DNA from 4 places in the Streptomyces sp. NPDC006134 genome. Region 2 is predicted to be linked to each of the others. Evidence: riboswitches for the same ligand, from Rfam matches in the RefSeq annotation. Region 2 holds a riboswitch; each other region holds the start of a gene.
The links. Region 2 has a riboswitch for cobalamin ahead of ABZ340_RS09050 (ribonucleoside-diphosphate reductase subunit alpha). Riboswitches for the same ligand answer to the same signal wherever they lie in the genome.
Positions count from the first base shown of each region.

Region 1: it holds a riboswitch for cobalamin, as region 2 does, so the genes downstream of both, ABZ340_RS19190 (ABC transporter substrate-binding protein) here and ABZ340_RS09050 (ribonucleoside-diphosphate reductase subunit alpha) in region 2, are expected to answer to the same signal.
Region 3: it holds a riboswitch for cobalamin, as region 2 does, so the genes downstream of both, ABZ340_RS28195 (cobalamin biosynthesis protein) here and ABZ340_RS09050 (ribonucleoside-diphosphate reductase subunit alpha) in region 2, are expected to answer to the same signal.
Region 4: it holds a riboswitch for cobalamin, as region 2 does, so the genes downstream of both, ABZ340_RS19815 (energy-coupling factor ABC transporter permease) here and ABZ340_RS09050 (ribonucleoside-diphosphate reductase subunit alpha) in region 2, are expected to answer to the same signal.

Region 1 is NZ_JBEXTV010000027.1:37,755-39,943, forward strand. It holds gene ABZ340_RS19185 (iron ABC transporter permease) at 1-311, opposite strand, end outside; gene ABZ340_RS19190 (ABC transporter substrate-binding protein) at 347-1,390, opposite strand; cobalamin riboswitch at 1,420-1,604, opposite strand; gene ABZ340_RS19195 (class I SAM-dependent methyltransferase) at 1,687-2,189, opposite strand, start outside.
Region 2 is NZ_JBEXTV010000010.1:73,886-76,074, reverse strand. It holds gene mctP (monocarboxylate uptake permease MctP) at 1-340, shown strand, start outside; gene ABZ340_RS09055 (GNAT family N-acetyltransferase) at 428-937, shown strand; cobalamin riboswitch at 983-1,142, shown strand; gene ABZ340_RS09050 (ribonucleoside-diphosphate reductase subunit alpha) at 1,266-2,189, shown strand, end outside.
Region 3 is NZ_JBEXTV010000052.1:31,467-33,655, reverse strand. It holds gene ABZ340_RS28200 (cobyric acid synthase) at 1-25, opposite strand, end outside; gene ABZ340_RS28195 (cobalamin biosynthesis protein) at 22-1,011, opposite strand; cobalamin riboswitch at 1,121-1,263, opposite strand; gene ABZ340_RS28190 (hypothetical protein) at 1,411-1,632, opposite strand; gene ABZ340_RS28185 (inorganic phosphate transporter) at 1,683-2,189, opposite strand, start outside.
Region 4 is NZ_JBEXTV010000028.1:82,478-84,666, reverse strand. It holds gene ABZ340_RS19820 (energy-coupling factor ABC transporter substrate-binding protein) at 1-141, opposite strand, end outside; gene ABZ340_RS19815 (energy-coupling factor ABC transporter permease) at 138-839, opposite strand; cobalamin riboswitch at 869-1,054, opposite strand; gene ABZ340_RS19810 (cell division protein SepF) at 1,235-1,624, shown strand; gene ABZ340_RS19805 (ATP-binding protein) at 1,764-2,189, shown strand, end outside.

The sequences.
Region 1 (2,189 bases), on a different contig from region 2:
GGGTTGCGGATCAGAGCTTGCAGGGCGGTGCCCACGACCGCCAGCCCGGCGCCGGCCACGGCCCCGAGGAGCACGCGCGGCGCGCGGACGTCCAGCACGATGGTCTCCCGCGCCCGCGACCAGTCGGGTTTTACCCAGTCGGCGCCCAGCGCGTGCGTCACGATGCCCCACACCTGGCCGGGCGGCACCCGCACCGAGCCGAGGGCCAGACCCGCCGTGGCGGAGACCACCAGGAGGACGGCCAGGACGACGAGCGTGACGGTGAGACCGGCCCGGCCCGCCCGCCCGCCGCCCTCCTGACGTCGGCGCACGGCCTGCCCGGTGCCGGCCTCGGCGGCCGGGGCCGTCACGCGAAGCTCTCGGGGTGGATGCCGCGGGCCAGGTCCTCGACCGCGTAGGCCGAGCGGACGCCGACCAGCGTCGCGGTCAGCGGCAGGACGACGAACCGCTGGTTCCTGACGGCGGGAACGTCCCGGAGGGCGGGCTGGGAGAGCAGGAACTCCTTCTTCCGCTCGACGCTTCCGGCGCCGGCGTAGTCGTAGAGGGCGATGACCTCGGGCCTGCGCTCGACGACCTGCTCCCAGGAGACGTCGCCGAAGACGTCGTCGAGGCCGGCGAAGACGTTCTCGCCGCCGGCCAGCCGGATCAGTTCGGTGCCCAGGCTCCTGCCGCCCGCGGTGAAGGCGGCCTTGTCGCCGCTGTCGTAGACGAAGACGGGCACCCGGGGCCTGCCTTCGACGGCGGTGGTGGCCCTGCCGACCCGTGCCCGCAGGCCGGCGACCAGTGCGTCCGCCCGGCCGGGGACGCCGAAGATCCTGCCGATGGTGCGGATCTCGGCGTAGGTGTCCTCCATCGTGACCCGCTTCTCGCCGCAGTACTCGCGGTTGAGGTGGGTGGCGATGCCGGCGTCGGCGAACGCCTTGCGGGAGCGGCCCTCGTGCTCGGCGAAGGCGCTGCCGTAGCCGCCGTAGACGAGGTCGGGCTCGGCTTCCAGGACCGTCTCGAACGACGGTTCCTTCTCCGCCAGCCGGGGGATCGCCTCGTAGTCCTTCCTCCACTCGGGCAGGACCGCGGAGTCGGGGAAGGCGGTGCCGGCCATGCGGTCCTTCAGGCCGAGGGCGAGCATCAGTTCCGCCGGGTGCTGGTGGATGGTGACGACACGGGAGGGCGGCTTGTCGTACGTCGTCTCCACGCCGCAGTTGTCGATGGTGACGGGGAAGCCCGCGGCCGGCGCGGCCGTGGCCTTCGCGGCCTCGGCGGTGTCCCGCGACGATCCGCAGCCGGCGGTCAGCAGGGCCGCCGACAGGGCGACGGCCGCGGCCGTGGCACGCAGGGTACGGCGCCTGCGGGCAGGGGTGAACAGCGGGGGACGGGACGTGCCGTCGTACACGTGAAGCCTCCTGGGGAGTCCGCGCTCCTCGGAACGGGCCCGCGACAGGCCAGTGTCCTGACTCCCGGATCGACGCTCCTCCCCCGGCCTTCCCGCGCGGCGCGCAGTGGCGTGTCGAGGGGTGCACTCCCCGGTCACAGTGGCGGGACCGTGCCGGATTCGCACCGGCTTCCTGTCTCCCGTCGCGGCGATGACCCGCTGATACTACGATCCGCCCCGCTCGGGTCGAAAGGGCGTGCGGACCTGCGCGCACGCCCCCGTGCCCCGCGTCACTGCACGCCCCCCCGTGCCCCGCGTCACTCCTCGCGGACCGCCCGCAGCACCAGCCGCTCGGCGTTCTCGTCGTAGGGGCGGCCGTCGAACCCGCCGAACACCTCCACCCGGCCGAACCCCGCCTCCCGCGCCATCCGCCGCAGCTCGACCGCGCTGTACACGAACCACACCAAGGTGGCCCGCGTCACCCGCTCGCCCCGGACCAGGACCCAGTCGCTGCGCAGCCGCGCCCAGTCGTCCAGCACGGTGTCGGTCTGCACCATCAGGTCCTCGCCGCGCCGCACCACCTTCGGCGGGGTGACCTTGCGGGCCAGCAGCTCCTTGCCGGCGAGGTCCAGGACGAGGGTGCCGCCGGGTACCAGGCAGTCGTGCATGACGCGCAGCACCCGCTCGTTGTCGGCGGGGTCCTCGAAGTAGCCGAACGAGGTGAACATGTTGAGGACGACGTCGAAGGCGCCCGGCGCCTCGTACGCGCGGGCGTCGGCCCGCACGTACGTGACCCGGACGCCGGCGTCGGCCGTCCGCT
Region 2 (2,189 bases):
CGGCCTGTTCACGCGCTGGTTCCACCGCTGGGCGCTGCTCGCGGGCTGGGCGGCCGGCATGGTGTACGGCACGCTCGCCGCCTACGGTGTCGCCTCGCCGACGCAGAAGCACTTCGGCGGCTCGTCGAAGGAGATCCCCGGCATCGGGGAGATCGGTTACATCGGCCTGACCGCGTTCGTGCTGAACGTCCTGGTCACCGTCGTCCTGACGGTGGTCCTCCGGGCGTTCAAGGCGCCGGACGGCGTCGACGAGACCCGGCCGGAGGACTACACGGCCGACGCCGGCGACCCCGGCGTGCAGGTGGAGCTGCCGCCGGCCACCGCCGGCGCGGCGCACTGACGCCGTCGCCGTATCTGTATCCGTCCACGGGCCGCCGGAGGGGAATCCGGCGGCCCGTCGTCGTACCCGTCGGGCACACTCACCCGCATGGACATCACGATCAGGAAAGCGGAGCCCGGCGACCACGCGGTCCTCGGCGAGATCACCGCGCGCGCCTATCTCCAGGACGGACTCCTCGACTTCGGGGAGTCGGACGCCTACCTCGGCGAGCTGCGGGACGTGGCGAGGCGGGCCGCCGCGGCCGAGGTGCTGGTGGCCGTCGAGGGCGAACGCGTCGTCGGCGGCGTGACGTTCGTGCCGTCCGGCGGCCCCATGGCCGACATAGCCCGGCCCGGCGAGGCCGAGATCCGGATGCTGGCGGTCGCGCACGCGGCCCGCGGCCGGGGCGCGGGCGAGGCCCTCGTCCGCGCCTGTGTGGAGCGGGCACGGGCCGTCGAGGGCTGCGTACGGGTCGTCCTGTCGACCCAGCGCACCATGCGCACCGCCCACCGCCTCTACGAGCGCCTGGGCTTCGTCCGCACCCCCGAGCGGGACTGGAACCCGCTGCCGGAGGTGGACGACATCACTCTCCTCACCTACGCGTTGACCCTCCGCTGACTCGGCGGCGACACAACATCTGGGGGTGGTCCCGAGGCCCGGCACAAGATGTATGCTCATGCTCGCTGTCGCCGCAGGGGAATCCGGTGTGAATCCGGAACTGTCCCGCAACGGTGTACTCATGCCCGTATGCCTGCATACCCGCAGACCCGCATCCGGGCGTCGAGCGTCAGTCCGAGGACCTGCCGGCAGTGCACACGGGCCGTCCGGCCCGTGTGCCATGACGTCCGGGCCTCGCGGAATGGGCCGGTGGACGCGACGCCGCGTGCGCTCGTGAGCTGCCTCCTGCCCTCCGCAAGGCCCCGTGCCGAGCGAGGGAGTGCCTCACGTGACCATCGCGCCAGCAGACCCGGCTTCAGTGATCCAGCCGGAGCACGACGGTCCCGGTGCCGCGCTGCTGCGGACCCTGACCGAGCTGACCGCCGACCTTCCCGACGCCGACCCCGGCCGGGTCGCCGCCGCGGCGCTGCGCGGCCGGTCCGCGCGGGCGGACGAGACGGAGCTGCGCGAGCTGGCCACGGAGGCGGCGGCCGGCCTGATCGCCGAGGACCCCGCCTACTCGAAGCTGGCCGCCCGGCTGCTGACCCTCGGCATCCGCGCCGAGGCCGCCTCCCAGGGCGTCACCGCGTTCACCGAGTCCGTCGCCACCGGCCACCGCGAGGGCCTGATCGCCGACCGCACCGCCGCGTTCGTCCGCCGCCACGCGGACCGCCTGGACGCGCTGGCCGACCCGCACGCCGACGACCGCTTCGGCTACTTCGGCCTGCGCACCCTGCACAGCCGCTACCTGCTGCGCCATCCGATCACCCGCAAGGTGATCGAGACGCCCCAGCACTTCCTGCTGCGCGTCGCCGCCGGCCTCGCCGAGGACGACACGGACCGCGCGCTGGACGAAGTGGCCGCGCTCTACGGGCTGATGAGCCGCCTGGACTACCTGCCCTCCTCCCCCACCCTGTTCAACTCCGGCACCCGCCACCCCCAGATGTCGTCCTGCTACCTCCTGGACTCCCCCAAGGACGAGCTGGACTCGATCTACGACCGCTACCACCAGGTCGCCCGCCTGTCCAAGCACGCCGGCGGCATCGGCATCGCCTACTCCCGCATCCGCTCCCGGGGTTCGCTGATCCGCGGCACCAACGGGCACTCCAACGGCATCGTCCCGTTCCTGAAGACCCTCGACGCCTCCGTGGCCGCCGTGAACCAGGGCGGCCGGCGCAAGGGCGCCGCGGCGGTCTACCTGGAGACCTGGCAC
Region 3 (2,189 bases), on a different contig from region 2:
CGACGAGGAGACCCCCGCTTCTCATGACCTGTGTCCTCTCTTCGGCAGGCGCGACGTCACCGGACCCGACGACACCAGGCGCGAGGTCAGCAGCCGCGCGCCCGCGCACGCGCCCAGCGCCAGCCAGCTCACGCGCCGGGACAGCCGTACCGCCCGTTCGATGTCGCCGGCGCGGACGGCCCGCCCCGCGGCCCCGTTGAGCACGGGCCGGTGCTCCACCCGCCCGCCGTACGACAGCGTCCCGCCGAGCCGGACGCCGAGGGCGCCCGCGAACGACGCCTCGACGGGCCCGGCGTTGGGGCTCGGATGCTTGCCGGCGTCGGCCCGCCAGGCCCGTACGGCGCCGCGCGGATTCCCGCCGGCGACGGCGGCGAGGGCGGCGGTCAGCCGCGCGCCGGGCCAGCCGGCGAGGTCGTCGAGACGGGCGGAGGCCCAGCCGTAGCGGCGGTACCGGGGCGACTTGTGGCCGACCATGGCGTCGAGGGTGTTGACGGCCCGGAAGCCGAGCAGGCCCGGAACCCCGCCGGCGGCGCCCCACACCAGGGCGCCCACCACCGCGTCGGAGGTGTTCTCGGCGACGGACTCCACGACGGCCCGCGCGATCCCGTCGGCGTCCAGGGCCTGCGGATCGCGCCCGCACAGATGCGGCAGCCGCGCTCGGGCGGCCTCGACGTCGCCCGTCTCCAGTGCCCGCCCGACGGCACGCGCCTCGCGCGCGAGCGAGGTGCCGCCGACGACGGCCCAGGTGGCGGTGGCGGTCAGCGCGACGGAGGCGAGGGGCCAGGGGCGTACGGCGCGGGAGGCGAGGGCACCGAGCGCCACGGCGCCACCGGCGCACACGGCGGTGTGCACCGCGCCCCGGCCGCGGTGGTCCCGCCACAGCACACGTTCCACGGCACCGGCGGCACGGCCGAACGCGGCGACCGGATGCCCGCGGCGGGGATCGCCGAGGAGGAGGTCGCCGAGAAGGCCCGCGGCGGCGCCGTACGCGAAAACGCGTTCGGCACGCATGGAGCTCAGCCGGTCACACGGTCGGGGAAGGCAGGAAGAGACCTGGTACTGAACCTCGAACGGCAGCCGAGCATCGCGTTGTGTCCTCACTCAGGGTGTCCACGCCCTGGTTCGACGAGACCGGCGGTGAGAGTTCCTGGCTCCCGGGGTCTCCACCCCGGTCACAGTGGCGGGACCGCGCCGGATTCACACCGGGCTTCCTCTCCTGCCGCCGTACATGGCCCAGGAAGTCCACCATGGCCCGCGAACACCCGTCAACTTGCCGTTGACCTGCGCAGGGGGAGTGTGCGGAGGCCCACACGCGGGGGGTGTGCGCCGGGCACGCGGAAGCGGGGTGCGGGACGGTGGTCCGTCCCGCACCCCGCTGTGCGCGCGTGCGCGCCGCCGGCCGGGCGGCGGTCAGGCGACGATCAGATAGATCCCGTACGCCACCGCCGCCGCGCAGGCCGTGAAGCACGCGTAGGCGCCGGTGACCGCGAGGGCCGCGGAGCCGCCCTGGGCGGCGGCCCGCTCCCGGCGGGAGAGTCCGGCGATGCCCAGGGTGAACAGGGCCACCAGGGCCACAGTGACCACGAGGCTGACCCCGAAGACGGAGCCGAGGGCTGCCCAGTCGATCTTCATCCTGCTTCTTCCTTCGTACCGGGTGAGTTTCGTACCGGGTGAGCGCGGGCTCAGACGGGGGTGGCGGCCGACGGGGCCTTGGCGTCGGGGGCGGCGGAGAGCTGGGCCGGGATGGTGGCGGTCAGCTCCTCGGCGGCGCCCGCCGGGGGCGGGGTCACGGCGGCGATCGCGGTGGTGACCACACCGGCCGGCTCGGCGTCCGCCGTGTTGTCGGCGTTCTCGGTGTCGTTGACGTTGGTGTGGTCGACGACCTCGCGGCGGGAGATCTTCCAGATCGCGGCGCTGGAGGCGACCAGGAAGACCGCGACGAGCGCCGTACCCCAGTCGCCGAAGCCGCAGACCCACTCGGCGAGCGCGCCGACCAGAGCCGCGGCCGGCAGGGTCAGGCCCCAGGCGACGAACATCCGCGTCGCCGTGGACCAGCGCACGACGCCGCCCTTGCGGCCGAGGCCCGCGCCCATCACCGAGCCGGAGACGACGTGCGTGGTGGAGAGGGAGAAGCCCAGGTGGGAGGAGGCCAGGATGGCGGTGGCGGCGCTGGTCTGGGCGGCGAAGCC
Region 4 (2,189 bases), on a different contig from region 2:
GGTGATCGCCGTCTCCGCCTCGGCGTCGGCCCCCGCGAACGGCTCCTCCTTGTGGTCGCCGAGCCCGAGCGCCAGGGGCAGGACGGCCAGTGCGGCCACCGCCAGCAGCAACAGCGCGTTGATCTTCGTGTTCCGCTTCACCGGGCCACCGCCTCCTGTGCCTTCCGGGCCTTCGGCCCGTCCGCCACCACACCGAGCCGGGCCAGTTCCCCCTTGCTGGACTGCGTCAGCAGCCGCATCACGAGCACGGTGAGCAGCCCCTCGCTCACCGCCAGCGGGATCTGGGTGACGGCGAAGACGGAGCCGAACGTGCCGAGCGCGCCCCAGAACCCGCTGCCCGGGTCGGGGAAGGCGAGCGCCAGCTGCACGCTGGTGACGCAGTAGGTGGACAGGTCGGCGGCGAACGCGGCGGCGAACACCGCGACCATCAGCGGCACGCCGCACCGCCGCAGCAGCCGGTACACGCCGTACCCGGCCCACGGCCCCACGATCGCCATGGAGAACACGTTGGCGCCGAGCGTGGTCAGCCCGCCGTGCGCGAGCAGCAGCGCCTGGAAGAGCAGGGTGATGGTGCCGAGCACCGCCATGACCGGCGGCCGGAACAGGATCGCGCCCAGTCCCGTCCCGGTGGGATGGGAGCAACTCCCGGTGACGGACGGCAATTTGAGCGCCGACAGGACGAACGTGAACGCCCCGGACGCGCCGAGCAGCAACGTGCTCTCGGGATGCTCCCTCACCTCACGGGTGAGCGACCGGACTCCGTGGACGACGAACGGCGCGGACGCGACACCCCAGGCGATCGCGTGCGCCGGAGGCAGAAAGCCCTCGGCTATGTGCATGGCTCGGCAGACCCTCTCCAGCACCTCGTGGATGGACGACGCGCCTTGGCCGGTCTCCTGGCTGACGGGTACCACCGCCCGTGCTCCGCCTTCCCAGGTCCCGAAGGACCCAGTGGCCGCCCGTGAGGGCCGGAGCCGGACTTCCCGATCACAGTGGCGAGGGCCGCACCGGCATCACACCGGATTTCCCGTTCACCAAGGCGTGGCGACAGTAGTGCTCCCGCGGGGGTGGTGACAAGCCGGACCGAACGGGGCGAGCGGCCCACGGGAACGCGCCCGGCCGCGAGACCGTACGGCTCGGCCGGCCGGCACCGTGTCGCTGTTGGGCCGATCGGGTGACATGGCGTAAGAATTGGCTGGTGCAGGCAACAAGGCGAGTCGAAGCGGGGGAGCCGGTGAACAGCCACGACGTCACCGATGAACAGTGGGAAGGGCTCGCCCAGGTCGTGCCGTTGCGGGGCCGCGACGCCTGGCCCTCCTCGGTGGGCCACCGCGCGCTGCCGGAGGCGGAGACGGAGGCCCGGCGCCGCTTCGTCGTCCTGCGGGTCAACGTGTTCGCCGACGCCCGCGAGGTCGCCGAGACCCTCATGGCGGGCATCCCGGTCCTGCTCGATCTGACCGGCGCGGAGACCGAGGTCGCCAAGCGGGTCCTGGACTTCAGCACGGGCGTCGTCTTCGGCCTGGCCAGCGGGATGCACCGGGTCGACCGGAACGTGTTCCTGCTCACGCCGGCCGGCACCGAGGTGACCGGGCTCATGGAGGGCGCGGGAGTTCCCGGCGTCTGACGGCTCTCCCGGGGGCGGCGAGGCGGGACGGCCCCGGCGGGTGAGGGGCGGGCCCGCCCTGACGCGCCCGGTCCCCCGATCGTAGGAAGGGGCCGACGGCAAAACGGTTCGCCCGGCGGCGGAGCCCTACGGTCCGGACATGACCTTGCCGACCCCGCCGGCCGCTCCCGCGCCGCCGTCCGCGGTGCCGCGCGACGGCGACAAGGGGCGCCCCGACCGGCCGTGCGTCACCGAACTGCGGCTGTCCGCCTTCGCCGCGCACCGGCGCGTCACCGTCCCGCTCGCGCCGCTCACCCTCCTGGCCGGGCCGAGCGGCAGCGGCAAGACCAGCGCGCTGCGGGCGTACGAGGCCCTCGCCCGGCTCGGTTCCGGTGCCGAACTCGGCACGGTCTTCCCCGACCCGGGCGCCTGCGTGCCCGAGCGGGCCCGGCCCGACGCCCAGCGGCGCCGCGGCTTCCGCATCGGCTGCACGGCCGACGGCCCCGAGGGACCGGTCCGGCTCGACGTCGCCGTCCAGGCGGAACCCGACCTGCGGATCGTGGGCGAGCGGCTGACGGCCGACGGA